Regions from separate parts of the Aeromicrobium sp. CF4.19 genome, predicted to be linked through region 4. Evidence: predicted binding sites of a transcription regulator. Region 4 holds the regulator's gene; each other region holds the start of a gene.
What was found. The regulator LexA, encoded in region 4, represses DNA repair genes until DNA is damaged. The targets are predictions, from matches to a motif close to TCGAACANNTGTTCGA.

Region 1 (5,885 bases), on a different contig from region 4:
GGACTACGTCGACGAGTCCGAGGTCCTCACCCCGGCTGACTACGTCAACCACATCGACAAGTTCGAGTTCACGGTGCCGTTCGTGTGCGGCGCCACCAACCTCGGTGAGGCGCTGCGACGCATCACCGAGGGCGCGGCCATGATCCGCTCGAAGGGCGAGGCCGGCACGGGCGACGTCTCCAACGCGACCGGGCACATGCGCCAGATCCGCCAGCAGATCCGCCACCTGCAGGGCCTGCCGACCGACGAGCTCTACGTCGCGGCCAAGGAGCTGCAGGCGCCCTACGAGCTGGTCAAGGAGGTCGCGGCCGCGGGCAAGCTGCCCGTCGTGCTGTTCACGGCCGGCGGAATCGCCACCCCGGCCGATGCCGCGATGATGATGCAGCTCGGCGCCGAGGGCGTCTTTGTGGGCTCGGGCATCTTCAAGGCCGGCAACCCGGCCGAGCGGGCCGAGGCCATCGTCAAGGCCACCACGTTCCACGACGACCCCGACGTCATCGCCAAGGTCTCGCGCGGCCTGGGCGAGGCGATGGTCGGCATCAACGTCGACGACGTCCCTGAGCCGCACCGGTTGGCCCAGCGCGGCTGGTGAGACGGACGCGGGACCGGGCGCACTGGCCCGAGCCCTCGCCCACGGAGCCAGCGGGGTATGCGTTCACGCGTACGGCGAGACAGGACCCGGGTCCGGGCGTACTATTCACTCCACGTCACACGTGGGGGAGGAGTGCCCCCGCCGTGGCGTTTCGAGGGAGCTGGCGGCGTGCTGGTCGTGGCGTCGCCGTGACCTCACCCCCAGCCTGTCGGGAGGGAATCCGAGAGGGAGCGACGGCGGTGCGGTGCCGGGACCCGAGACCCCGCCCGGCCGCCGTCGTCTTGGGTGGGGCGAGCGCCCCGGCCGTGCTCACTAGGCTGGTCCGGTGAGCACACCGACCATCGGCGTCCTTGCCCTGCAGGGCGACGTCCGAGAGCACCTGGACGCGCTGCGACGGCTCGACGTCGACGCCATCGGTGTCCGTCGTGTCGAGGAGCTCGACCGGTGCCACGGCCTGGTCATCCCCGGCGGGGAGTCGACCACGATGGTCAAGCTGGCCCGGGTCTTCGACGTGTTCGACGCCGTTCGTGGGCGCATCGCCGCCGGGCTGCCGACCTTCGGCACGTGCGCGGGGATGATCATGCTGGCCGACCGGCTGCGCGACGGTGCCGTGGGTCAGGAGACCTTCGGCGGCCTGGACGTCACGGTCCGCCGCAACGCCTTCGGACGCCAGGTGGACTCCTTCGAGGCCGAGCTGGACTTCACCCTCTTCGACGACCCCGTCCACGCCGTCTTCATCCGCGCGCCCTGGATCGAGCAGGTGGGCCCGAGCGTGGACGTGCTCGCCTCCGTCCCGATCGACGGCGAGGGTCCCGGCCGGCAGGAGATGCAGGGCACAGCCGATAGGATCGTGGCGGTCCAGCAAGGATCGGTGCTCGCCACGTCCTTCCACCCCGAGGTGGACGACGACCTGCGGCTGCATCGTCACTTCGTGGACATCGTCACGTCGTAGGGCTCGTCACATCGAGGGAAGGAACCGGCATGTCAGGTCACTCCAAGTGGGCGACGACCAAGCACAAGAAGGCCGCCGTCGACGCCAAGCGCGGCAAGATGTTCGCCAAGCTGGTCAAGAACATCGAGGTCGCGGCCCGGACCGGCGGCGCGGACCCCGATGGCAACCCGACGCTCTACGACGCGATCCAGAAGGCCAAGAAGTCCTCGGTCCCCAACGACAACATCGACCGTGCGGTCAAGCGCGGCGGTGGCGTGGGTGACGATGCCGTCGACTACACGACGATCATGTACGAGGGCTACGGCCCCAACGGTGTCGCGATGCTCGTCGAGTGCCTCACCGACAACAAGAACCGCGCCGCGATGGAGGTCCGCACGGCGATGACCCGCAGCGGCGGGACCATGGCCGACCCGGGCTCCGTCTCCTACCTGTTCCACCGCAAGGGCGTCATCATCGTCCCGCGGGAGCAGGGCGAGGTCGAGACCACGGAGGATGACGTGATGGTCGCGGTGCTCGATGCCGGTGCCGAGGACGTCAACGATCTCGGCTCGGTCTTCGAGGTCGTCAGCGAGCCCACCGACCTCGTGGCCGTGCGCACGGCGCTGCAGGAGGCCGGGCTCGACTACGACTCCGCGGACGCCTCGTTCGTGCCGTCGGTCCAGGTCGAGGTCGACGTCGATGGGGCCACCAAGGTGCTCAAGCTCATCGACGCCCTGGAGGACTGCGACGACGTGCAGAACGTCTACGCCAACTTCGACGCGAGCGATGAGGTCATGGCCCAGCTCTGACGAGCCCCTCCGAACGAGCCAGCTCTGGCGCCAGCGTGTTGCTCCCGCGCTCCGTCCGCGCGTCGGGATATCGTTCGAACATGCGTTCTCCCGATCGAGCCCACCTGCGCGTGCTGGGCATCGACCCCGGGCTCACGCGCCTCGGGGTCGGTGTCGTCGAGGGCTCGGTGGGACGACCCCTGTCGCTCGTCGAGGTCGACGTCCTGCGCACGCCGCCCGACCTCGACCCCGCCCGCCGGCTGAACCTGCTGGCCGAGGGGCTGGAGGAGCGCATCGTCCGGCTGCGTCCCGACGTCGTCGCCGTCGAGCGCGTCTTCAGCCAGAACAACGTCCGCACCGTGATGGGCACCGCCCAGGCCAGTGGTGTCGCGATGATGCTGGCCGCCCGCCACGGCGTTCCCGTGCACCTGCACACCCCCAGCGAGGTCAAGGCCGCGGTGACCGGCAGCGGCCGGGCCGGCAAGGAGCAGGTCACCCAGATGGTCACCCGCGTGCTCCGGCTCTCCGAGGCCCCCCGCCCGGCCGATGCCGCCGACGCCCTGGCGCTGGCCATCTGCCACGTGTGGCGCGGTGGCGCACAGAACCGCCTGCAGCAGGCCATCGCGCAGGCTGCGGGCCCGCAGCAGGTGGCGCGGTGATCGCCCATGTGCGCGGCACCGTGGCCGCCCTCACCCTCAACGCCGCGGTCATCGACGTCGGCGGCCTGGGGCACCACGTCTTCTGCACCCCGGGCACGATCGCCGGGCTGCGGCACGGCCAGGAGTGCCAGCTCGCGACGTCCCTGGTGGTGCGCGAGGACTCCCTGACGCTCTACGGCTTCGCCGACGTCGAGGAGCGCGACATGTTCGAGCTCGTGCAGACGGCCAGCGGTGTCGGTCCCAAGGTCGCCCAGGCGATGCTCGCGGTGCTGCCCCCGGACCGGCTGCGTCACGCCATCGCCACCGAGGACCACGCGGCCCTCACTGCCGTTCCCGGGATCGGCCGCAAGGGAGCCGAGCGCATCGTCGTGGAGCTCAAGGACCGCGTCGGACCGGCGAGCACCAGCTCCGCCCCCGCAGCCTCCGCCGCCGCGTGGCGCGAGCAGGTGACGGAGGCCCTGCAGGGTCTGGGATGGTCGGCCAAGGACGCCCTCAAGGCCGTCGACACGGTCGAGGAGTCCGGTGAGGTCGGCAGCCCGCCGGACGTGGCCATCCTGCTGAGGGCCGCCCTGCGCACGCTCTCCAAGACCTAGGGATCAGGATGGTGGACATGCACGACGACCTCCCCGAGGACCGCCCGGACGACGTCGGCGCCGTGGCGACCGACGCCTCGGCCGACGACCGCGCCTTCGAGGCGGCGCTGCGCCCCCGCAGCCTGGGCGAGCTCGTGGGGCAGGAGCGCGTGCGCGAGCAGCTCTCCCTCGTGCTGGAGGCTGCCGTGGCGCGGGACCGCACGCCCGACCACGTGCTGCTGTCGGGCCCGCCCGGCCTCGGCAAGACGACGATCGCCATGATCATCGCCCACCAGCTGGCCACGCCCCTGCGGTTGACCAGCGGTCCGGCGATCCAGCACGCAGGCGACCTCGCCGCGATCCTCTCGGGCATCAACGAGGGCGACGTGCTCTTCATCGACGAGATCCACCGGATGTCCCGTCCGGCCGAGGAGCTCCTCTACATGGCGATGGAGGACTTCCGCGTCGACGTGGTGGTGGGCAAGGGGCCCGGGGCCACCGCCATCCCGTTGGAGATCCCCCCGTTCACGACCGTCGGCGCCACCACCCGGGCCGGTCTGCTGCCCAGCCCGCTGCGGGACCGGTTCGGCTTCACCGCGCAGCTGGACTACTACGACACCGACGAGCTGCACCGCATCGTGGCGCGCTCGGCCGGCCTGCTGGGGCTGGAGGTCAGCGAGGACGGCGGCCGTGAGATCGCCTCGCGCTCGCGGGGCACTCCTCGCATCGCCAATCGCCTGCTGCGGCGCGTACGCGACTACGCAGAGGTCCGCGGCGACGGCACGGTGGGCGTGGCGGCCGCGTCCGCGGCGCTCGCGCTGTACGAGGTCGACGACCTGGGCCTGGACCGGCTCGACCGTGCCGTGCTCACGGCCCTGTGCTCCAGCTTCGGCGGGGGACCGGTCGGCATCAGCACCCTGGCCGTGGCCGTCGGCGAGGAGCGCGAGACCGTCGAGGAGATCGCCGAGCCCTTTCTCGTCCGGCTCGGGTTCCTCGCGCGAACCCCCCGCGGACGCGTCGCCACCCCGGCTGCCTGGGAGCACCTCGGTCTCGCGGCCCCCAGCGGACCCGGGCCCGAAGGCCAGTTGCCCCTCGGCGTCGACGACGTGGAACCATGAGGGTGCAGGGCCGCTGAGCCCCGCCGACAGCACAGATCCACCACCGGGAGTCCCCACCGTGAACGAAGTCGCCAGCATCATCCCGCTCCTTCTGCTCGTGGTGATCTTCTACCTCCTCGTCCTGCGGCCGGCCCGCAAGCGCCAGCGGGAGTTCAACGAGGTCCAGCAGTCGCTCGGCGTCGATCAGCGCGTCATGCTCGCCAGCGGAATCTTCGGCACCCTCAGGGGCCTGCGCGAGGCAGAGGCCGACGTCGAGATCGCACCCGGTGTCGTCATCACGCTGAACCGCCAGGCCATCGCCACAGTCGTCGACCCCACCACCGTGGACGAGCACGACCTCGGCGACCAGAACCCCTGACCGGCCGGGCCCCGAGGCCTCGGCGCAGGGCCCACGGCGGCACCTGTGGCTCGGGCAGGGCGGCCGACCGTGGCATGATGTGGCCCGGCCCCGCACGCCGCGCGGCCCCTCGAACCAGGAGCATCACATGAAGTTCAAGCTCGCGGTGGCCGGCGCAGCCTTGGCCTCCCTCGCCCTCACCGGATGCGGTGCGGACTCCTCGTACTGCTCGGACCTGGAGGCTGCGCAGGAGGACTTCGGCTCCCTGTCCGGCTCCGGCGACCCTGAGCAGATCGACGAGGCCTTCAGCACGCTGCGCGAGATCGCCCAGGACGCGCCGGACGAGGTCGCCGAGGAGTGGGAGACGCTCGACGGGACCATCGAGCAGATCCAGACGGCGCTCGACGAGGCCGGCATCACCCTGGCCGAGCTGAGCCAGGTGCAGGGTGACGAGCTCCCCGAGGGCGTCACGCAGGAGGACGTCACCGCGCTGGTGACCGAGATCCAGTCGATCGGCAGCGCCGAGACGCAGGAGGCCTCCGAGACCATCGAGACGCACGCCTCGGAGGAGTGCGACATCGAGCTCACCGAGTGAGCGACGCAGCCGAGGCGATCACCAGGCTCGTCCGCCCGATCGCGGACTGGCCCGAGCCGGGTGTCACCTTCCGCGACGTGACACCGCTCCTGCAGGACCCCGCGGCCTTTCGCGTCGTCGTCGACGCCATGGCGCAGGCGGCGGCCGAGCTCGGCCGGGTCGACGCCGTCGTGGGGATCGAGGCACGCGGCTTCATCCTGGGAGCCCCGCTCGCGCTGCAGCTGTCGCTCCCGTTCGTGCCCGTGCGCAAGGAGGGCAAGCTGCCCGCCGAGACGCTCTCGACGTCCTACGAG
Region 2 (5,885 bases), on a different contig from region 4:
TCCTCGGAGGTCGCGAGGAGCTTGGCCGCCCCGACGAGCGTCTGGGTCGCCAGGGCTCGGGCGGTGGCCTCGTCCAGACCGGCCTCGACGCCGCCGGTGATCATCGCCTCGGCGAGGTAGAAGACGTAGGCGGGCCCGGACCCGGACACTGCCGTGAGGGCATCCTGCTGCCCCTCGGGCACGACGACGACCTCGCCGCCGGTGGAGAGCAGATCGACCACGACGTCGAGCTGCGCTGCGGGACACGCGGCCCCGGCGGAGACCCCGAACATGCCCTCCCCGACCACGGCCGGGGTGTTGGGCATCGCGCGGACGACCGCGACGCCGTCCGGGACTGCGGCCTCGATGGTGTCCGTGCGGACGCCGGCCGCGAGCGAGACCACCACGGCCGACGGCTCGAGAGACCCGGCGACCTCCGCGAGCACCGAGGCGACGTCCTGCGGCTTGACCACCACCAGGACGACGTCGGCGCCCACGACCGCGGCGGCGGAGTCCAGGACCTCGACCCCGTGTTTCTCGCGGAGCTCTCGGGCCCGCTCGGGGAACTTCTCAGCGACCACGACGTCGTCGTGACCGGCGGAGCGGATGGCCGACAACAGGGTCTCGCCCATCACGCCACCCCCCAGGACAGCGATGCGCAGCGACATGGCAGCCAGCCTAACGTCCACGCGAACCTGGGCGGCCCCATGCAGCGCGGACGAGGCGCGCTCGGGCAGAGCTCTCCCCGGGGTGTCAGCTCTGGTGTCTGAAGCGGTCGTGCAGGCGAGGTCGGCGTCGGGGGTCGAGCGTGGGTGGCGGGACGAGGGCGGGGTGTCCGCGAGTGTTGAAGGTGATGTCCCAGCCGTCGGCGTGCAGGATGCGGTGGTGGTGGGGACAGAGCAGGACGCCGTCCTGAAGGTCGGTGCCTCCACCGTCGGCCCAGGTGCGTCTGGCGTGGTGGGCGACGCACCAGCCGGGTGGTCGATCACATCCGGGAAACACACATCCGCGGTCGCGCAGGGCGAGGCCTTGGCGCTGATGCAGCGTGAACAGTCGTCGATCGCGTCCCAGGTCCAGTGGGAGCGACTCACCGCCGAGGACCGCGGGCAGGAGCCGGTGTTCACAGGCCATGCGCCGGGCCTGGCCGGCGGAGACACGTTCTCCGGTGGAGAGGGTCGCCACCTTGAGTTGTTCGAGCAGGCTCTGGTGGTCGAGGTTGATGGTCAGGATGGGGCCGAGGTTGTTGGTCTCGGGGAGCTTCTCGGTGGGCAGGAGCTCGCACAGGTAGGTGAAGGCCCAGCCCTGACGCGTCCGGTAGCTCGGTCGCTCGTCCAGGAGCACCTCGCCGGTCCTGCGGGACAGGCTGGAGGGTCCGGTGATCTCCACCTGTGGTGCGCACAGGGCGTCCATCGCCACGCGGAGCTGGGCGGCTTGGGCTTCGGGGATGGTGAATCCGCCTTTGACCAGCCCGTCCACGGCCGACCCCATCCAGAACTCGGCGTTGTCCCAGGCTCGCTTCTCCCGCGCCGCGACCAGGTCGTTCTCCGCAGCATCCAGGTCGGACTCATCGGAGTCGGTCTCGCTATCGGTGGTGGTGAGGAAGTGGCCCACGACCCGGTCGGCGTGACGCTCGAACAGCTTCAGGTCCATCCGGGGTGCGTCCTCGACGAGCTGCGTCTCACACGCCTCACGCTGGGCGGCGGTGACGGTCTTCGGGAGCTGGTCCAGGGCCCGGCCGATCGCCTTCACCTGACGAGCGGACAGTTGACCTTTGGCCATCGCCTGGTGGGTCTGAGGGGTCGTGGTGATCCGCTTGGCCTGCTTGACCGTCGCATCAGCACCACGACGATCGCCACCGAAGTCACCAGCGATCAAGGAGCCGGTCGAGGAAGCGCCTTCACGGCGCGCCTCACCCGAGGACTCCACCGCCGCGACAGCCGAGAGCTTCAACGCCACCACCCGGGCCTCGAGCCGGGCCAACGACGCCGCCGCCTCGCGCTGACGCCCCCCGGACAACCCGACGAACCCGCCGACGCCGACCGAGTCCAGCAGCGCATGCACCCGCGCGAGCGTCGCGACCGCGTCACCAGCGGTGACGGGCTGCTGCTCCAGCAGGGGTGCGGCCATCGGGCTCTGCCTCCAACATCTTCTATCGAGTAGATGTTCCCATCATAGAACCCACCACCGACACCCACCAAAGACACGAGACCGACCTGTGGACGAGCCTTCCGGTGGCCTGCTGAGGAGTCCGGGGAGTCATCGCTCGGACCGGGCGCCTAGGGTCGGCGGGTGCGTCTGAGGCCCGACCCGTTCATCGTCATCCTGCTGCTCGCAGCGGTCGTGGCCACGTTCCTGCCGGCCACCGGGACGGCGTTCGAGGCGCTGCGCGTGGTGATGGCGATCGCCATCGGGCTGCTGTTCTTCCTCTACGGGGCCCGGCTCTCCACGGCCGAGACCGTGGCCGGGCTGCGGAACTGGCGCCTGCAGCTGGTGATCCTGCTGACGACGTTCGCGGTCTTCCCGGCCCTCGGGCTGCTCACCGGCCTGCTGCCGGCCTCGGTCCTCACCCCCGGCCTCGCGGCCGGCGTGCTGCTGGTGTGCGCCGTGCCGTCGACCATCCAGGGCTGCGTCGTCTACACGCGCATCGCCGGTGGCACCACCGCGGCGGCCATCGTGAGCGCCTCGCTGTCCAACCTGGTCGGCGTCTTCCTGACCCCGGCACTCGTAGCCCTGCTGATGACCGCCGAGGCCCGGGTCGACGCCGGGGCGGTCCTGCGGATCGTGCTGCAGCTGCTCGCCCCCTTCGTGCTGGGCCAGCTCGTGCGGCCGCTCGTCGGCGCGTGGGTCGAGCGGCACGACGTCCGCCTGCGGCGCTTCGACCGCTCCAGCATCGTCCTCGTCGTCTACGTCGCGTTCAGCGAGGGCGCCCAGGCCGACGTCTGGGACTCCGTCTCGCTCGTCGACGCCCTGGTCGTGACGGTGGTGTGCGTGGCGCTCTACGTCGCTGTCGTCGGCTGGATCCTGGGCGTCGGGCGGGTGCTCCGGCTGTCTCGGGGCGACCGGGTCGCGATGCTCTTCTGCGGCTCCAGCAAGAGCCTCGCGAGTGGGCTCCCGATGGCCACGGTGCTGTTCTCCGGAAGCGACGTCGCGCTGCTGGTCCTGCCGCTCATGCTGTACCACCAGATGCAGATCGTGGCCGGAGGCGTGATCGCGGGCCGGCTCGGGCGAGGCGGCGCGGGAGTCAGCGCCGGTGGTCCGTGACGGCCGGTCTCGAGGACCGGGTCAGCGGGACGTGTGCAGGCGCGTGAAGGCGAGCGCCTCCAGGATGTCGGTCTCCCGGGCCGACTGGTCGGCTGCCCGGCGGGTGTTGATCTCCACCACCACGTCGCCGGAGTAGGGGGAGTCCGCGACGAGCCGCAGGAACTCCGCGCACGGCTGCGACCCGCGCCCCGGCACCATGTGCTCGTCCTTGGGTGAGCCCATCGAGTCGGCGATGTGCACGTGCGCGAGGCGGTCCCCGAGCTCGCGTGCCATCTGGACCGGGTCGTCACCGGCCGTCGCGCTGTGCGAGAGATCCAGCGTCACGTGGGCGTAGTCCTCGTCGACCGGGTTCCAGTCGGGCAGGTAGGCGTGGAACTCCCGCTTGCCGGTGCGCCAGGGGTACATGTTCTCCACCGCGAAGACGACGTCGTGCTGACGCTCCAGGTCGGCGATGCCCTCCACGAAGCCCCGCGCGTAGTCGCGCTGCCACCGGAACGGCGGGTGGACGACGACCACGTCGGCGCCCACGTCGTCGGCCATCTCCGCGCTGCGATGCAGCTTTCCCCAGGGGTCGGTCCCCCACACCCGCTGCGTCAGCAGCAGCGTCGGAGCGTGCACGGACACGATCGGGATCTCGTGGAACTCCGAGAGCGACCGGCAGGCAGCGGGGTCGATGCTGACCTCGTCGATGCCGACCATGACCTCCACGCCCTCATAGCCCAACCGGGAGGCGGCCTCGAAGCCGCTCGCCGTCGTGCCGGGGTAGACCGACGACGTCGAGAGCGCGATGCGCAGCTGGCTGCGCTGCGGTTCATCCATCATCGGTCGGGAGGGCGTCCAGCTGCTGCAGGAGCACGCCCTCGCGCAGCGCCCACGGACAGATCTCCAGCTCGGACAGGTCGAACAGGTCCATCGCCGCCTCGGCCACGATCGCTCCCGCGACCATCTGGTGCGCCCGGTCGGCGGAGACCCCGGGCAGCCTGGCGATGTCATCGAGGTCGAGGTGCCTGAGCTCGGCGATGAGTGGCACGAGGTCCTTGCGCCGCAGGACCCGCTTCACGAAGCGCCCCTCGTTCGAGGGCGCCGCCCCGCCCATCCGCGCGAGCGAGCGGAAGGTCTTGCTCGTGGCCACCGCGTGGTCGAAGGCACCGCCGCGCAGGACGGCCCCGGCGTCCTCGGCCAGCACCGTCCGGACGTGCTTGCGCAGCTCGTCGTGCGGGCGTCCGGCGTCCAGCCACTCGCGGGTCAGTCGGCCTGCGCCCAGCGGCACGGACCGCGCCACCTCCGGGTGCTCGTCCGGGCCGACGGCAAGCTCCAGGGACCCGCCGCCGATGTCCAGCACGCCGAGCCGGCCCGAGGACCAGCCGAACCAGCGACGCACCGCGAGGAAGGTCAGCCGTGCCTCGTCCTCCCCCGGCAGCACCTGGACGTCGACGTCACTCGCCTCACGCACCGCCCTCAGCACCGCGTCGGCGTTGACGGCGTCGCGCACGGCGGACGTGGCGAAGGCGACGACCCGGGAGCATCCGCGCTCCTCGGCCTCTTCCTTGGCCTGGACGACGTACTTGACCAGGCGGGCGATGCCGTCGTCGGTGACCCGCTGGTCGGCGTCGAGGTGCTCGGCCAGCCTCAGCGGCTCCTTGAAGGAGGCCGCCGGCATCGGCGGACCGCCGCGGTAGGCATCGACGATCAGGAGGTGCCCGGTGTTCGACCCGATGTCGAGGACGCCCATGCGCATGCCGCCATCCTCCCACGGGTGGCCGAGCCCGCCGTCCTACAGTGGTCAGATGCCAGAGATCGACCTCGGGTTCCCTCGCTCATGGGTGGAGTTCGTCAATCCCGACGACGAGGGAGAGGTCTTCCGCTGCGACCTCACGTGGCTGACGTCGCGCTGGACGTGCATCTTCGGCGCCGGGTGCCCGGGCATCTACGCCTCCAGCCCGGACGCGGGGTGCTGCACGCTGGGTGCGCACTTCGCCGACGACGACGACCACGAGCGCGTGGCGGCCGCCGTCGAGCGGCTCACCCCGGAGCGCTGGGAACGCCATGACGAGGGCACCGGGGACGAGGGCTGGACCGAGACCGACGATGACGACGAGCTCAAGACGCGCGCCGTCGACGGCGCCTGCATCTTCCACAACTCCCGCGGGTTCGCCGGCGGGTACGGGTGCGCGCTGCACGGCCTCGCCCTCGCCGAGGGAGTCGAGCCGCTGACCCTCAAGCCCGACGTGTGCTGGCAGCTGCCGCTGCGTCGACAGTTCCGCGACGTCGAGCGCGGCGACGGGACCAGCTACCAGGAGGTTCAGATCGGCGAGTACACACGGGCCGGCTGGGGCCCGGGTGGCGCGGACCTCGACTGGTACTGCTCGTCCAACACCGAGGCGCACGTGGCACCCGAGCCCCTGTACCTGACCAACCGCGCCGAGCTCGTCGCGCTCATGGGCGAGGCCGGCTACGCCGAGCTGGAGCGTCAGTGCGAGGCGCACCTGGACGCCGGTGCCCCCAACACCCACCCGGCGAGCGCCCCATGAGCACGTCACTCGTGCGGCGCGTCGGAACCGACCCCCGGGGACTGCCGCGCATCGGCGTCTGGCAAGAATGGCGTATGCACCTCGACCACCTCTCCTTCGCTGCCGGGCCGGCCG
Region 3 (5,885 bases), on a different contig from region 4:
GGTGCTGGCGGCGCTCACCGAGGTCTCGGTGCTGGTGGCGGCGCCCGTCCTGCTCGTGCAGGGCCTGCTGGCGGCGGCACCGAGCCCTCCGGACGCCCAGGGGCGTGCCCACGGAGGTCCCCGGTTCTGGCCGGCGCTTCTGGCGGGACTCGTGGCGACGGTGCTGGTGACGTGGCCGGGCCTGCTCGCGGGGCCGGAGGGGATGCGCGCCGGGCGCGAGGCGTTGGTGAGCAACGGGGTCATCTCCGGCATCATCCCGGCGGTGGCCGTGGCCGTGCTGGCGGCGCTGGTGGCGCAGATGCTGCGCCGCGACGGACGCCCGCACCTGGTGGCCTCCACGGGGCATGCGGCCACCCTCGGCGTGTTCGCCGCCCTGGCCGCGTGCTGGATCTCCGCGACCAGGGCCTCGCTGGGCGCAGAGGTGGTGATCGTCGCCGCCGTGGGCATCGCGGCGGCCCTGCTGGTGTGGGCGCTGCCGCTGGATCGCTTCGTCAGTGCGGGGCTGGCGCTGGTGGCGGGCGGCCTGGCGGCCGCGGGTGCCGGTGCCGTGCTCGACGGCCTGACGACGTGGCTGTTCGGCCTGGTGCTCGGCATGACGGCCTCGATCTTCGCGATCCTCGGCCAGGTGCTGGGCCGGGCATGGTCGGCCGGCCGCATCCATGCTTCCCAGGGCTGGGGCTTCCCCGGTGCCCTGGCGGTGACGTTGCCCGCGCCGGTGGTGCACGTGTGCGGCCAGCTGCTCGGCCTGCCCGGTCTCTGACGATCGGGTCGGGTGCTGGTCAGCCGGCGCGGGGTTGTCGTGGTCTGGTGCGGGCGGGCCGGGGTGTGAGCCGCCGGTTGATCTGGTGTGTGCCGGGGTCGATGGTGAAGTGGCCGGCGTGGACCAGTGAGTGGCATCTCGGGCAGAGGCCGATGAGGTTGGCGAGGTCGGTGGGGCCGCCGTTCGACCAGTAGACGACGTGGTGGATGTGGACGACGGGTCCGCGGCAGCCGGGGCCGGCGCAGAGGTCGTCCTGGCGGTGTCTGACGGCTCGGCGTTGTGCGGTGGTGCAGAGGCGGACGGCGCGTCCGACGTCCAGGACGGCGTGCTTGCCGCTGGTGAGGATGGGGGTGAGGTCGCTCTCGCAGAGCATCTGCTGCAGCTGTGCGGGGCCGATGGCGCCGAATCCGGCGAGGTGGCCGGTGGTGGTGTCGGGGTTGTCTGCGAGGTCGGTGAGGTCGACGGTGAGGTCGACGTGGGGGCGCACGCCCCTGTCGCGGGGCAGTCCGGAGGCGAGCACGTCGCTGAGGAGCTGGTCCAGGGCGGTGATGCGTCGCTCGCTGGTGGGTCGGTCGTCCTCGGCGCAGGTGGGCGCGGAGAGGGTGTCGAGCACGGTGGCGAACTTCGCTCCGGTGGAGGCGGGCAGGAACCCGGTGAGGTGGAAGCCGTCGCCGACGGGGCTGAGGTGGACGTCGTGCTTGTTCATGCCGCGTTGCCAGCGGTCGTCGAGGTCGTCGGGGTAGGTGATGTTGCGCAGCTCGCGGGTGGCGGCGCGTAGCTGTTGGGGTTCGGCGGCGGAGGCGAGCTGGAGCATCCAGTCCTGGGCGTCGATGACGATGCCGGCCTTGATGTGCTTGAGCGCGTAGCCGAAGGAGTCGACGTGCTCGAGGCTGATCGTCCCTGCGTCGGCTGCGGCGGCCACGTCGGGAAGGTCGGTGACGGTGCGTCCGGCCCGGATCAGGCGGTGGGCGTCGGCGGCGTCGAGGTGGAGCTGGTCGCGCAGCCAGTTCTTGACGCTGGAACACCCTTCGGCCTCGTGCTCGCCACGCTCGCTCATCTCGCGCACGAGCCAGACCTGCGCGGCCTGGACGGCGTTGACGGTGCGCTGCAAGGCGCGCAGGGCCTCGGTGGAGGGCGGGAAGGCATCGAGCAGGGCTGCGGTCTCCCGCAGCTCCTGGGCCACCTCCTGCGTCATCATCCATCTAGTATACAGAACAGATGAGCGATTTCAAGAGGTTCGGCCCTGCACTGAGTGACTTTCTCGGGCCTGTCGATGGATCCGGAGACCATGCCTGCTCCCCAGTGCGCCGCACCCCGACCACTCCCGGCAGAGCTCGAGCCGGGACCGAGTGCCAGGTGTGGTGTGGGCGTCGGCGGTAGCCTGAGGGAGTGTCCGGTCTGATCGTCCTGCTGCTCGCCCTCGCCCTGGCGGCCGTCGTGGCGCTGGTCTGGAAGCGCAGCAACGGACGCTTCCGCGACGCCGACGAGCCGCAGCAGGATGATGACCGCGAGGTCCTGAGCACCGAGGAGATCGGTGCCGACCTCGGCGACCGCGTCACCCTCGTGCAGTTCTCCACCAGCTTCTGCAGCCCCTGCCGCGCCACTCGGGCACTGCTCGCCGACGTCGTCTCCCGGCGCCCGGACGTCGCGCACGTGGAGATCGACGCCGAGTCCCACCTGGACCTCGTCCGCCGGCTCGACGTCCGCCGCACGCCCACCGTCGTCGTCCTCGACGCCACGGGCACGATCGTCGGCCGAGCCTCGGGCCTGCCGAGCCGCGAGCAGGTCGAGACCGTGCTCGACGGCGTCCCCGCCCGCTGACCGTCCTTGCACTGACACCCTCGCTCCAGGCCGGGCGTGGATGCTCACGCGTGCCACGGGCGCTTTACGCCAAGACGTGGTCCGTGAGCCGCCACTCGCCTATGCTGCGTGGGGCCGCCACGCACTCGATCGAGATCTATGGGGGAATTCCTCGCAATGATGATGGAACTGCGAGATGTACGGATCGGTGTGATCGGGCTCGGCTACGTGGGGCTGCCACTGGCGGCCTCGTTCTCCGCAAAGTTCGATGTGGTCGGGTTCGACATCAACGAGTCCCGCGTGGCGGAGCTGAACCGAGGCCATGACCGGACCAGGGAGCTCTCGGACCACGAGCTCGCTGCCGCACGGCGCCTGACCTTCACGACCGATCCGGAGCAGCTGGCCTCGGTGAACGTCTTCATCGTCACGACGCCCACGCCGATCGACGCGCACAAGAAGCCGGACATGGGATCAGTCCTCGCGGCGACCCGGACGGTCGGAGCGGCGCTGCAGCCGGGGGACGTCGTCATCTACGAGTCGACCGTCTATCCGGGGGCGACGGAGGAGGACTGCGTTCCCCTCCTGGAGCAGGTGAGTGGCCTCGTTCTCGATGAGGACTTCTTCGTGGGGTACAGCCCCGAGCGCATCAACCCGGGCGACAAGGAGCACCGCTTCGAGACGATCTGCAAGGTGACTTCTGGCTCGACGCCGGAGGCTGCGGCATTCGTCGACTCCCTCTACCGTGAGGTCGTCACGGCGGGCACCCACTGCGCGCCGTCGATCAAGGTGGCTGAGGCCGCCAAGGTCATCGAGAACACCCAGCGTGACGTGAACATCGCCTTGATCAACGAGCTGGCGATGGTGTTCAACCGGTTGGGCATTGACACGCACGACGTCCTGGCCGCCGCCGGCACCAAGTGGAACTTCCTGAACTTCAAGCCCGGCCTGGTGGGCGGTCACTGCATCGGTGTGGACCCGTACTACCTGACGCACAAGGCCCAGGAGGTCGGCTACCACCCAGAGGTGATCCTCGCGGGCCGCCGCCTGAACGACTCGATGGGCGAGTACGTCGCGTACCAGCTCGTCCGGGAGATGCTCCGACGTGGCATCGACACACGAGGTGCCCGGGTGCTGATTCTCGGCCTCACGTTCAAGGAGAACACCCCGGACCTGCGCAATACGCGGATCGTCGACATCGTCGCGGAGCTCACCGAGTTCGGTCTGAAGGTCGACGTCCACGACCCCTGGGTTGACGCTGACGAGGCCCTCGAGGAGTACGGGATCGAGACCGTATCGGATCCGGAGTCAAGCGCCTACGCTGCGGTTGTCCTGGCCGTCGCCCATCAGGAGTTCCGTGACCTAGGCTCAGAAGGACTACGGGCGTTCGGTGTCGACGGCGACCACGTGCTCTATGACCTCAAGGGAATCGTTCCGAAGGAGCAGTCCGATGCTCGGCTCTAGGGCATGGTTCGCCTGCTCATGATCCCGACGAGCTAGGCACTGCCATGAGTGCACGCCTCGGATCGAGGCTCCGCCGGATGGCCCGGCACCCGGTCGTCGGAGCCTCAGGGCTGAGAGTCCTCGGCACCTTGCTGGGTGTCGTCGCGAGCGTGATCATCGCTCGCCTCGGGGGCGCCGAGGTCAAAGGAATCGCCAGTGCCTACGCAGCCGCCAACGCCCTTGCCTTCCTCGTCGTCAACTTAGATCTCGCTCAACAGGTCCTTAAGGATGGTCGACGTCGAGCTGACCTGAGGTCAGTACCGCGGAGGATCGTTCGGCTCTGGCCACTTTACGCCGCTCTGGCTGGGGTGGTGATGCTGCTCGGCTTCGTGCTCGGGGGTGGGGTGGCGTGGCTTGCAGCCGGCACATTCGCGTTCTTGGTCGGAGCGCAGCTTGGCATGATCTCCAATGCTCTTGCCGGCCCGATGATTGCTGCTTGGGGAGCAGTGCTCCAGCAGGTTGGCATGGCCATCGGGGCAGCGATCGTGGCACTGACGTACGGTCTCGATACTGACAGTGTCAGAGCGATCATCATCCTCTCCTACCTCGTGCCGATGCCGCTCTTCGCGTGGGCTGTGCTCAAGAAGAGCGTCCCCCCGGCCGTGGAGCCTGTGCTTCCCCCACAGGGTCTCGATCGACTGGTACGAGGGGGACTAACGTGGCAGCCCGCTCGACTCGCGCAGTTCGTCATGATGCGTGCTGACACGTTGCTGGTCTTCGCTTGGCTCGGGCCGGCGGCTGCCGGCGTCTACTCGGTCGGACTCGCAACAGCCACCTTGGCAGGGCTCGTCCCGGCCCAGTTCGCTGCCGTCACCACCTACTCAGCCACGATGAGCTTGGGCGGGTCCGCACGGACGAACGCCGTGCGAGCGCTCTACACGGGAGCCGGAGCTAGTGTCGTCCTCGTTGCCGTGGGGTATCCGCTGATCCTTGTGGCCTATGGTGCCGAGTTCAGCGAGGCCTACGGAGTGCTCGTCGTCTCGTCGGTGGGTGTGACCGGCTATGGGGTGCTCCAGGTCTTGACCGCGCACGCACGGATTGTCTCGGGTCCACAGATCATCACCATGTCCAGCATGGCTGGCGCCAGCGCGATGCTGATTTCGCTCGCAGCGCTCGTGCCGACCTTCGGCCTGCTGGGTGCAGCTGCGGCCTCCTCGCTCGGTCCCTGCGTGGCGGTGGCTGTCGCTGCTGCACTATTGAGGCGGAAACGGGCCTTCGGTACCGGGACGCCAGGGGACCGGGACCTCTGAGGCGAACCTGACCACCTCATCGACCGTCGGGAGCCTGATGACCTTTGACGCCGTCGATTGTGCGAGTGCCTCGACGATCGCTTCATAACTGCGGTCGTGGAGAAACGTCTGGATCTCGTCGGCACTCGTTGTTTCGTTGAAGCGGGCTGATGACCGACCTGGGCGAAGAAAGTTGGCGACACAGTCGCCCCGGGGTACGTCCAACCAGATGAAGATGTCTATCGAAGCGGACAGCATCCTGACTGCCCAACGGAGAAGTACGTCGCTACCACGACGACGCCGTGTTCCATAGAGCCCGACGAACAGGGCATGCAGCGGGCCTTCATCGAAGAATGTCGGAGTGGTTCGGCCGGCCTTGGCTGATAGGTACCGTCTCGTCACGGAGGCGACTCTCCGCAGCTCCGGGCCCGAACTGGCACCCCGCATGATGAAAAGCACGTAGAGCACTGAGTGGACCCACGGAGCGCGCAGAAACAGGGCCATCGTCGGAGGCAAGAGGCGAGACTGGTTGTACGCGTTGCTCCACTCAGTCTGTGTGGAAGATGCCGTTTCGATCTCGATGCGTTGGATCGCGG
Region 4 (5,885 bases):
GACTGGGCGGCAACGACCTCGGGCGACTGGACGCGGAGAAGACCTGGCTGGTCGACACCGACCTCATCGGCGCCGACGAGTGCGCGTTCTACACCGAGGGCCTCATCTCCCCCACGTCCGACGAGCCCGACGTCACCGAGTACGAGGAGTTCCTCGACGAGGCCGAGTCGGAGGAGATCGACACCCCGCTGGAGCAGATGCCCCCGCTGGCGGGCCTGCGCGCCGAGGCCTGCGACTAGGACACGTCGGCCGCCGGCACGTCGACCTCGAGGTAGCGCAACGCGTCGTCCACCAGGCGGTGGGCGGCGATGCGGGCCCGGGCCGCGCTCGCCAAGGCCTGGCGCTTGATGAACGTCGCGTCCAGGCCCGCCTGCCGCACGGTCTCGGTGTCGTCGTCCACCCAGCGGGCGTACGTCTGCGGCGTCACCTCGGGATGGAACTGCCAGGCGATGGCCGGGGTGCCGAGGCTCTCGTCGATGAAGCACTGCGGCCCGTACCAGGAGGTGCCGAGCACGCGGGCCTGCTGCGGAGGCGTGAGGACATCGCGATGGAACTGCGCCCACGGCCCCTCGGGGCACAGGACGGGGTCGATGGTGTCGACCCGCTTCCAGCCCGCCTCTGGCTCGTCCCCGCGGTAGGACGCACCACCCAGGGCCCGAGCCAACAGCTGGGCGCCGAAGCAGATCCCCATGACGGGGGTGCCGGCTCGCAGGGACGAGCGGACCAAGGCCTCCTCCGCCGCGACCGGGCCGGCCCACCGGGGCTCGTGCGCCGAGCGCTCCGAGCCGAGCAGCAGCATCATGGCCGCGGGGGCGAGCTCGTCGTGCGCGACGACGGCATCGCGGTCGATCCACCCGAGCTCGAACCCGAGGGCGGCCAAGCGTTCGGTGACGTAGCCGCCCTCGCGGTCGGTGCCGTCGGCCACGACGTGGATGAGCATGCGCCCATTGTGCGCGGCCGCACCGATCACTCGTAGACCGGCACCGCCAGCTCGCGGCCCATCTGCAGCTCTCCGGCGCCGGAGAGCGAGTTCATCCGCATGATGTCGTCGACGGTCTCCCGCGGGTCACCGGCCGGGTTGGCGTCCCCGGCGATCTGCCAGAGGGTCTCGCCCGGCTGCACGGTGACCACCGTGGTGGCCGGAACGTCGCCGCGCTCGCCGGTGGCGGTGACCGACGGGCCGAACGCGACGGCGAGCAGCACGAGTGCAACCAGGGCCGCGAGCAGGACGACCAGCCGGCCACGCCGGGTGAGCCGAAGCTCCGGGCTGGAGAAGGACGGGTACGAGGTGAGGGAGATGGTGCTCATGGGGTGCCTCCAAGGGGGAAGTGAGACGGGGGTGTGGAGTTTGGGGTGTCCGACCGAACCTCCGCGATGTCACTCGATTCCGGGCCGCTGGATGCGAACTGGAACAGACGTTCGATCGAACACGTGTACGACACTACGACAGCCGACCGACAAAAGCAGCCCCCAATCGAACAGGAAGGCGAGTACACCATCACAATCCCTGCAATTCCGGCGAAAGAAGGATCGAAAGAATGTTCTTCTCGGCGTGTCAGGACCCGGGAGGACCCCGCAGGATCGGCTCCCTTCGGCACCCAGGGCTGCGCGGGGCCATCCGGCTGGGCCTGGTCGCGACGAGCACGACCGCCACTCCGCGGGGTCCGATCGGCCACGACACGCTCTCGAACAGGTGTTTGGATGTGTCCGAGATCGCGGCTACCGTATGGCCATGAGCGACGACACCACCACGGACCAGGCCGAGGAGACGCGACCCAAGCGCGGGCGTCCCAAGGGATCACGCAACTCCCCGCGCGAGCTGCCCGACGGCCCGGTCGATGAGATGACCGGCCTGACCGCCCGCCAGCAGAAGATCCTGATCTTCCTGCGCGAGATGATCGAGAAGCACGGCTACCCGCCCAGCATGCGTGAGATCGGCGTGGCCGTGGGCCTGGCCAGCACGTCCTCGGTGGCGCACCAGCTGCGCGTCCTGGAGCGTCTGGGCTACGTCAAGCGCGACCCCAACCGACCGCGAGCCCTGGAGATCTTCCTGCCCGAGGTACTCAAGGCCCGCAAGACGCTGGGCCCGGCCGATGAGTCCGAGGGCGACGCCACCGGCATCGGTGACGCCCGCCCGGCCGCCACCTACGTCCCGATGGTCGGCAAGATCGCCGCCGGTGGGCCCATCCTGGCCGAGGAGCTCGTCGAGGACGTGCTCCCTCTGCCCGCGTCACTGGTCGGCGACGGCACGCTCTTCCTGCTGCAGGTGCAGGGCGACTCGATGATCGACGCCGCCATCTGCGAGGGCGACTTCGTGGTGGTGCGCCAGCAGCCGACGGCCGAGAACGGCGAGGTCGTGGCCGCGATGCTCGACGGCGAGGCCACGGTCAAGACCTTCCAGCGCACCGACGGCCACGTCTGGCTGATGCCGCACAACGACGACTACTCCCCCATCGACGGCACCCACGCCACCATCCTGGGCAAGGTCACCGCGGTCCTGCGCCGACTCTGATCCCCCTGCCCTGATCGCCCTGCCCTGATCCGCCGAGGCGGACCCCGACCTCACTCCTGCTCGTCGAGTCGTCGCAACGCGGCGAGCACGATGGAACGGTCGGTGGTCCGCCACATCGGGGGCAGCGACGCTGCCAGGAAGCTGCCGTAGCGGGCCGTGGCGATCCGTGGGTCCAGGATCGCCACGACACCCTTGTCGTCGCCACGACGGATCAAGCGGCCCGCGCCCTGGGCGAGAAGCAGCGCGGCGTGGCCGGCGGCCACGGTCATGAAGCCGTTGCCGCCACGCTTCTCCACCAGGCGTTGACGGGCGCTCATCAGCGGGTCGTCCGGACGCGGGAACGGGATGCGGTCGATGATCACCAGCTGGCAGGTGTCTCCCGGCAGGTCCACCCCCTGCCAGAGGCTGAGCGTGCCGAACAGGCAGGTGGACGGCTCCTTGGCGAAGCGCCGGGCCAGCTCGGGCAGCTGGGCGTCGCCCTGGCACCAGATGTCCAGGTCCGGCAGCCGCTCCCGCGTGGCCTCGGCCGCGGCCTCTGCCGCCCGGCGGGAGGAGAACAGCCCGAGCGTCCGCCCGCCCGCCGCCTCCACGAGGGCTGCGATCTCGTCCAGCTGGGCCTCCTGCAACCCGTCGCGGCCCGGCGGCGGCAGGTGCTTGGCGACGTAGAGGATGCCCTGGCGCGTGTAGTCGAACGGTGAGCCGACGTCGATGCCCTGCCAGGTGGACTCCCCCTCCGCCGGCTGGGACGTCAGACCGAGCGACGCGGCGAGCGGGTCGAAGCCACCGCCCAGCGTCAGCGTGGCACTGGTGAGCACGACCGTCTTGGTGCCGAAGAGCTTCTCGCGCAGCGCGCCGGAGACGTCGATCGGAGCCACGCGCAGCTGTGGTCCGCCGCGGGACTCCCCCAGCCAGAGCACCTCGGTCTCGCGGCTCGTGGCCATCCGGTCGGCCACCTGCCGGACCTCCTCCAGCATCGCCTTGGCCTGCTGGCGGCCGGCGTCCTCGGCGTCGGTGGGCGTGTCCTTGCCGAAGGCCGACAGTGCCTGCCGTGCGGCGTCGCGCACCATCTGCAGCCCCTCCAGCAGGGCCTCCTGGGGTGCGTCGATCCGGCCGACGTCGGTCGCGGCCATCGCCGCTGCCAACGCATCGGCCGACTCGGTCAGGTCGTCCACCGCGCGGCTGCCGCGCTCGTCGGAGAGGTGCCCCCGCGCGCGTCGCGAGGCACGCTCCACGGTGCCCGCGTCCAGCTCGTCGGTGGCGGCCTGCGTGACCCGGGCGGCCAGCTCGTGGGCCTCGTCGACGACGACGGCGTCGTACTCCGGGAGCATCGGGACGCCGTCGATGGCGTCGATGGCCAGCAGCGCGTGGTTGGTGACCACGAGATCGGCCTGCTGGGCGTCCTCACGGGCCCGCTCGGCGAAGCACTCCAGGGCGTGCGCGCAGCGAGAGGCGCCCAGGCACTCCCGGTGGTTGACGCTGACCTGACGCCACGCCCGCTCGGAGTGCGCCGGGGCGGCGTCGCGGTCACCGACGTGCGAGCCCTTGGCCTGCTCCTCGGCCCACTCCCGCAGCGCGACGACCTCCGCGCCCAGGGCACCCTCGGGGACCTCGACGAGCACGCCCTGGTCGTCGGGAGCGCCCTCGCGGACCCGGTGCAGGCAGGCGTAGTTGGCGCGACCCTTCACCACGGCGGTGTGCGGCACCTGGGCGTCGGCGCTCGTGGCGGCCTTGCGCAGCGCCGGGATGTCCCGCTCCACCAGCTGGTGCTGCAGGTTCAGCGTCGCCGTGGCCACCACGACCCGCTTGCCGTGCAGGGCACTGGGCACCAGGTACCCCAGCGACTTGCCGGTGCCCGTGCCCGCCTGCACCAGCAGGTGCGTCCCGGAGGACAACGACTCCGCGACGGCCTCGGCCATCGTCACCTGTCCCGGCCGCTCCGCACCTCCGATGGACGTGACGGCGGCGGCGAGGAGGTCGGGGACCGAGGCAGGCATGCGCCCGAGCCTATGCCCGGGCCCGGACCGGGCACGGCGGCCGTCCACAGCGACGCGCGACGCCGGGTGATCGCTCAGATCGCTCGCAGGGAGTGCGCGAGCTCCTCCGGGACGCGGGCCACGATGTGGGTGCCCTCACCGGTGTGGTCCAGCTCCTCGATCTCGCCGTTCTCGTGCACGAGGCTGATCAGGTCGCCGCGCGCGTAGGGCACGACGACGTCGATGAGCACGGCAGGGCGTGGCAGGTCGGCCTCGATCGCCGAGAGCAGCTCGTCGAAACCCTCACCGGTGCGGGCGCTCACGACGATGGCGTGCGGCTCGGCGACCAGCACCTGCTTGACCCCGAGGTCGTCGGCGACGTCGGCCTTGTTGATCACGACGATCTCACGCACCGACGTGGCGCCGACGTCGGCGAGCACCTCGCGCACCGCGGCCACCTGGCTGCGGGGGTCGGGGTGGGAGCCGTCGACGACGTGCAGGACGAGGTCGGCGTCGGCCACCTCCTCCAGCGTCGAGCGGAACGCCTCCACCAGCTGGTGGGGCAGGTGCCGCACGAAGCCGACGGTGTCCGAGAGCGTGTAGACCCGACCGTCGGAGGTCTGGGTGCGACGGGTGGTGGGGTCCAGGGTCGCGAAGAGCGCGTCCTCCACGAGCACACCGGCGTCGGTGAGCCGGTTCAGCAGGCTGGACTTTCCGGCGTTGGTGTAGCCCGCGATCGCGACGGCCGGGATGCCGTGCCGTCGGCGTTGGGCCTTCTTGATGTCGCGGGTGACCCGCAGGTCCTTGAGCTCGCGGCGCAGCTTGGTCATCTTGGCCTGGATCCGGCGACGGTCGGTCTCGAGCTTGGTCTCACCGGGGCCACGACCACCGATGCCCTCGCCGCCCGCCGCCTGGCCACCGGCCTGGCGCGACAGGTTGCCGCCCCAGCCGCGCAGGCGCTGCGTCTGGTACTGCAGCTGGGCCAGCTCGACCTGGGCCTTGCCCTCGGCGCTCTTGGCGTGCTGGGCGAAGATGTCCAGGATCAGTGCCGTGCGGTCGACGACCTTGACCTTGGTCCGGTCCTCCAGGTTGCGCAGCTGGCTCGGTGCGAGCTCGCCGTCGCAGATGATCGTGTCCGCACCGGTGGCCTCGACCGCGGCCTTGAGCTCCTGCACCTTGCCACTGCCGATGAAGGTGGCGGCGTCGGGCCGCTGGCGCCGCTGCACCATGGCGTCGAGCACCTCCGAGCCGGCCGTCTCGGCGAGCGCCTTGAGCTCGGTGAGCGAGTTCTCCGCGTCCTCGGCCGTGCCGTCGGTCCAGACGCCGACCAGGACGACCCGCTCCAGCCGCAGCTGGCGGTACTCGACCTCGGTGATGTCCTCCAGCTCGGTGGACAGCCC

Region 1: a site for LexA is predicted at 2,407-2,422, ahead of ruvC (crossover junction endodeoxyribonuclease RuvC). Genes of this name have one in related genera too.
Region 2: a site for LexA is predicted at 2,132-2,147, ahead of ACHAAC_RS11385 (DUF222 domain-containing protein). Genes of this name have one in related genera too.
Region 3: a site for LexA is predicted at 1,971-1,986, ahead of ACHAAC_RS02755 (DUF222 domain-containing protein). Genes of this name have one in related genera too.

Annotation. Positions count from the first base shown of each region.
Region 1 covers NZ_JBIMEU010000002.1:186,349-192,233, forward strand. Annotated here, with positions in the region: gene pdxS (pyridoxal 5'-phosphate synthase lyase subunit PdxS) at 1-592, shown strand, start outside; gene pdxT (pyridoxal 5'-phosphate synthase glutaminase subunit PdxT) at 918-1,544, shown strand; gene ACHAAC_RS05420 (YebC/PmpR family DNA-binding transcriptional regulator) at 1,574-2,332, shown strand; gene ruvC (crossover junction endodeoxyribonuclease RuvC) at 2,446-2,970, shown strand; gene ruvA (Holliday junction branch migration protein RuvA) at 2,967-3,563, shown strand; gene ruvB (Holliday junction branch migration DNA helicase RuvB) at 3,581-4,660, shown strand; gene yajC (preprotein translocase subunit YajC) at 4,719-5,018, shown strand; gene ACHAAC_RS05445 (hypothetical protein) at 5,146-5,592, shown strand; gene ACHAAC_RS05450 (adenine phosphoribosyltransferase) at 5,589-5,885, shown strand, end outside.
Region 2 covers NZ_JBIMEU010000004.1:299,136-305,020, forward strand. Annotated here, with positions in the region: gene proC (pyrroline-5-carboxylate reductase) at 1-647, opposite strand, end outside; gene ACHAAC_RS11385 (DUF222 domain-containing protein) at 733-2,106, opposite strand; gene ACHAAC_RS11390 (bile acid:sodium symporter family protein) at 2,269-3,240, shown strand; gene ACHAAC_RS11395 (sugar phosphate isomerase/epimerase family protein) at 3,262-4,062, opposite strand; gene ACHAAC_RS11400 (Ppx/GppA phosphatase family protein) at 4,052-4,978, opposite strand; gene ACHAAC_RS11405 (hypothetical protein) at 5,028-5,771, shown strand; gene ACHAAC_RS11410 (VOC family protein) at 5,846-5,885, shown strand, end outside.
Region 3 covers NZ_JBIMEU010000001.1:547,034-552,918, reverse strand. Annotated here, with positions in the region: gene ACHAAC_RS02760 (hypothetical protein) at 1-760, shown strand, start outside; gene ACHAAC_RS02755 (DUF222 domain-containing protein) at 780-1,958, opposite strand; gene ACHAAC_RS02750 (TlpA family protein disulfide reductase) at 2,150-2,581, shown strand; gene tviB (Vi polysaccharide biosynthesis UDP-N-acetylglucosamine C-6 dehydrogenase TviB) at 2,738-4,021, shown strand; gene ACHAAC_RS02740 (lipopolysaccharide biosynthesis protein) at 4,066-5,310, shown strand.
Region 4 covers NZ_JBIMEU010000008.1:121,177-127,061, reverse strand. Annotated here, with positions in the region: gene ACHAAC_RS15585 (hypothetical protein) at 1-239, shown strand, start outside; gene ACHAAC_RS15580 (type 1 glutamine amidotransferase) at 236-940, opposite strand; gene ACHAAC_RS15575 (LysM peptidoglycan-binding domain-containing protein) at 967-1,308, opposite strand; gene lexA (transcriptional repressor LexA) at 1,733-2,512, shown strand; gene ACHAAC_RS15565 (ATP-dependent DNA helicase) at 2,563-4,506, opposite strand; gene hflX (GTPase HflX) at 4,581-5,885, opposite strand, start outside.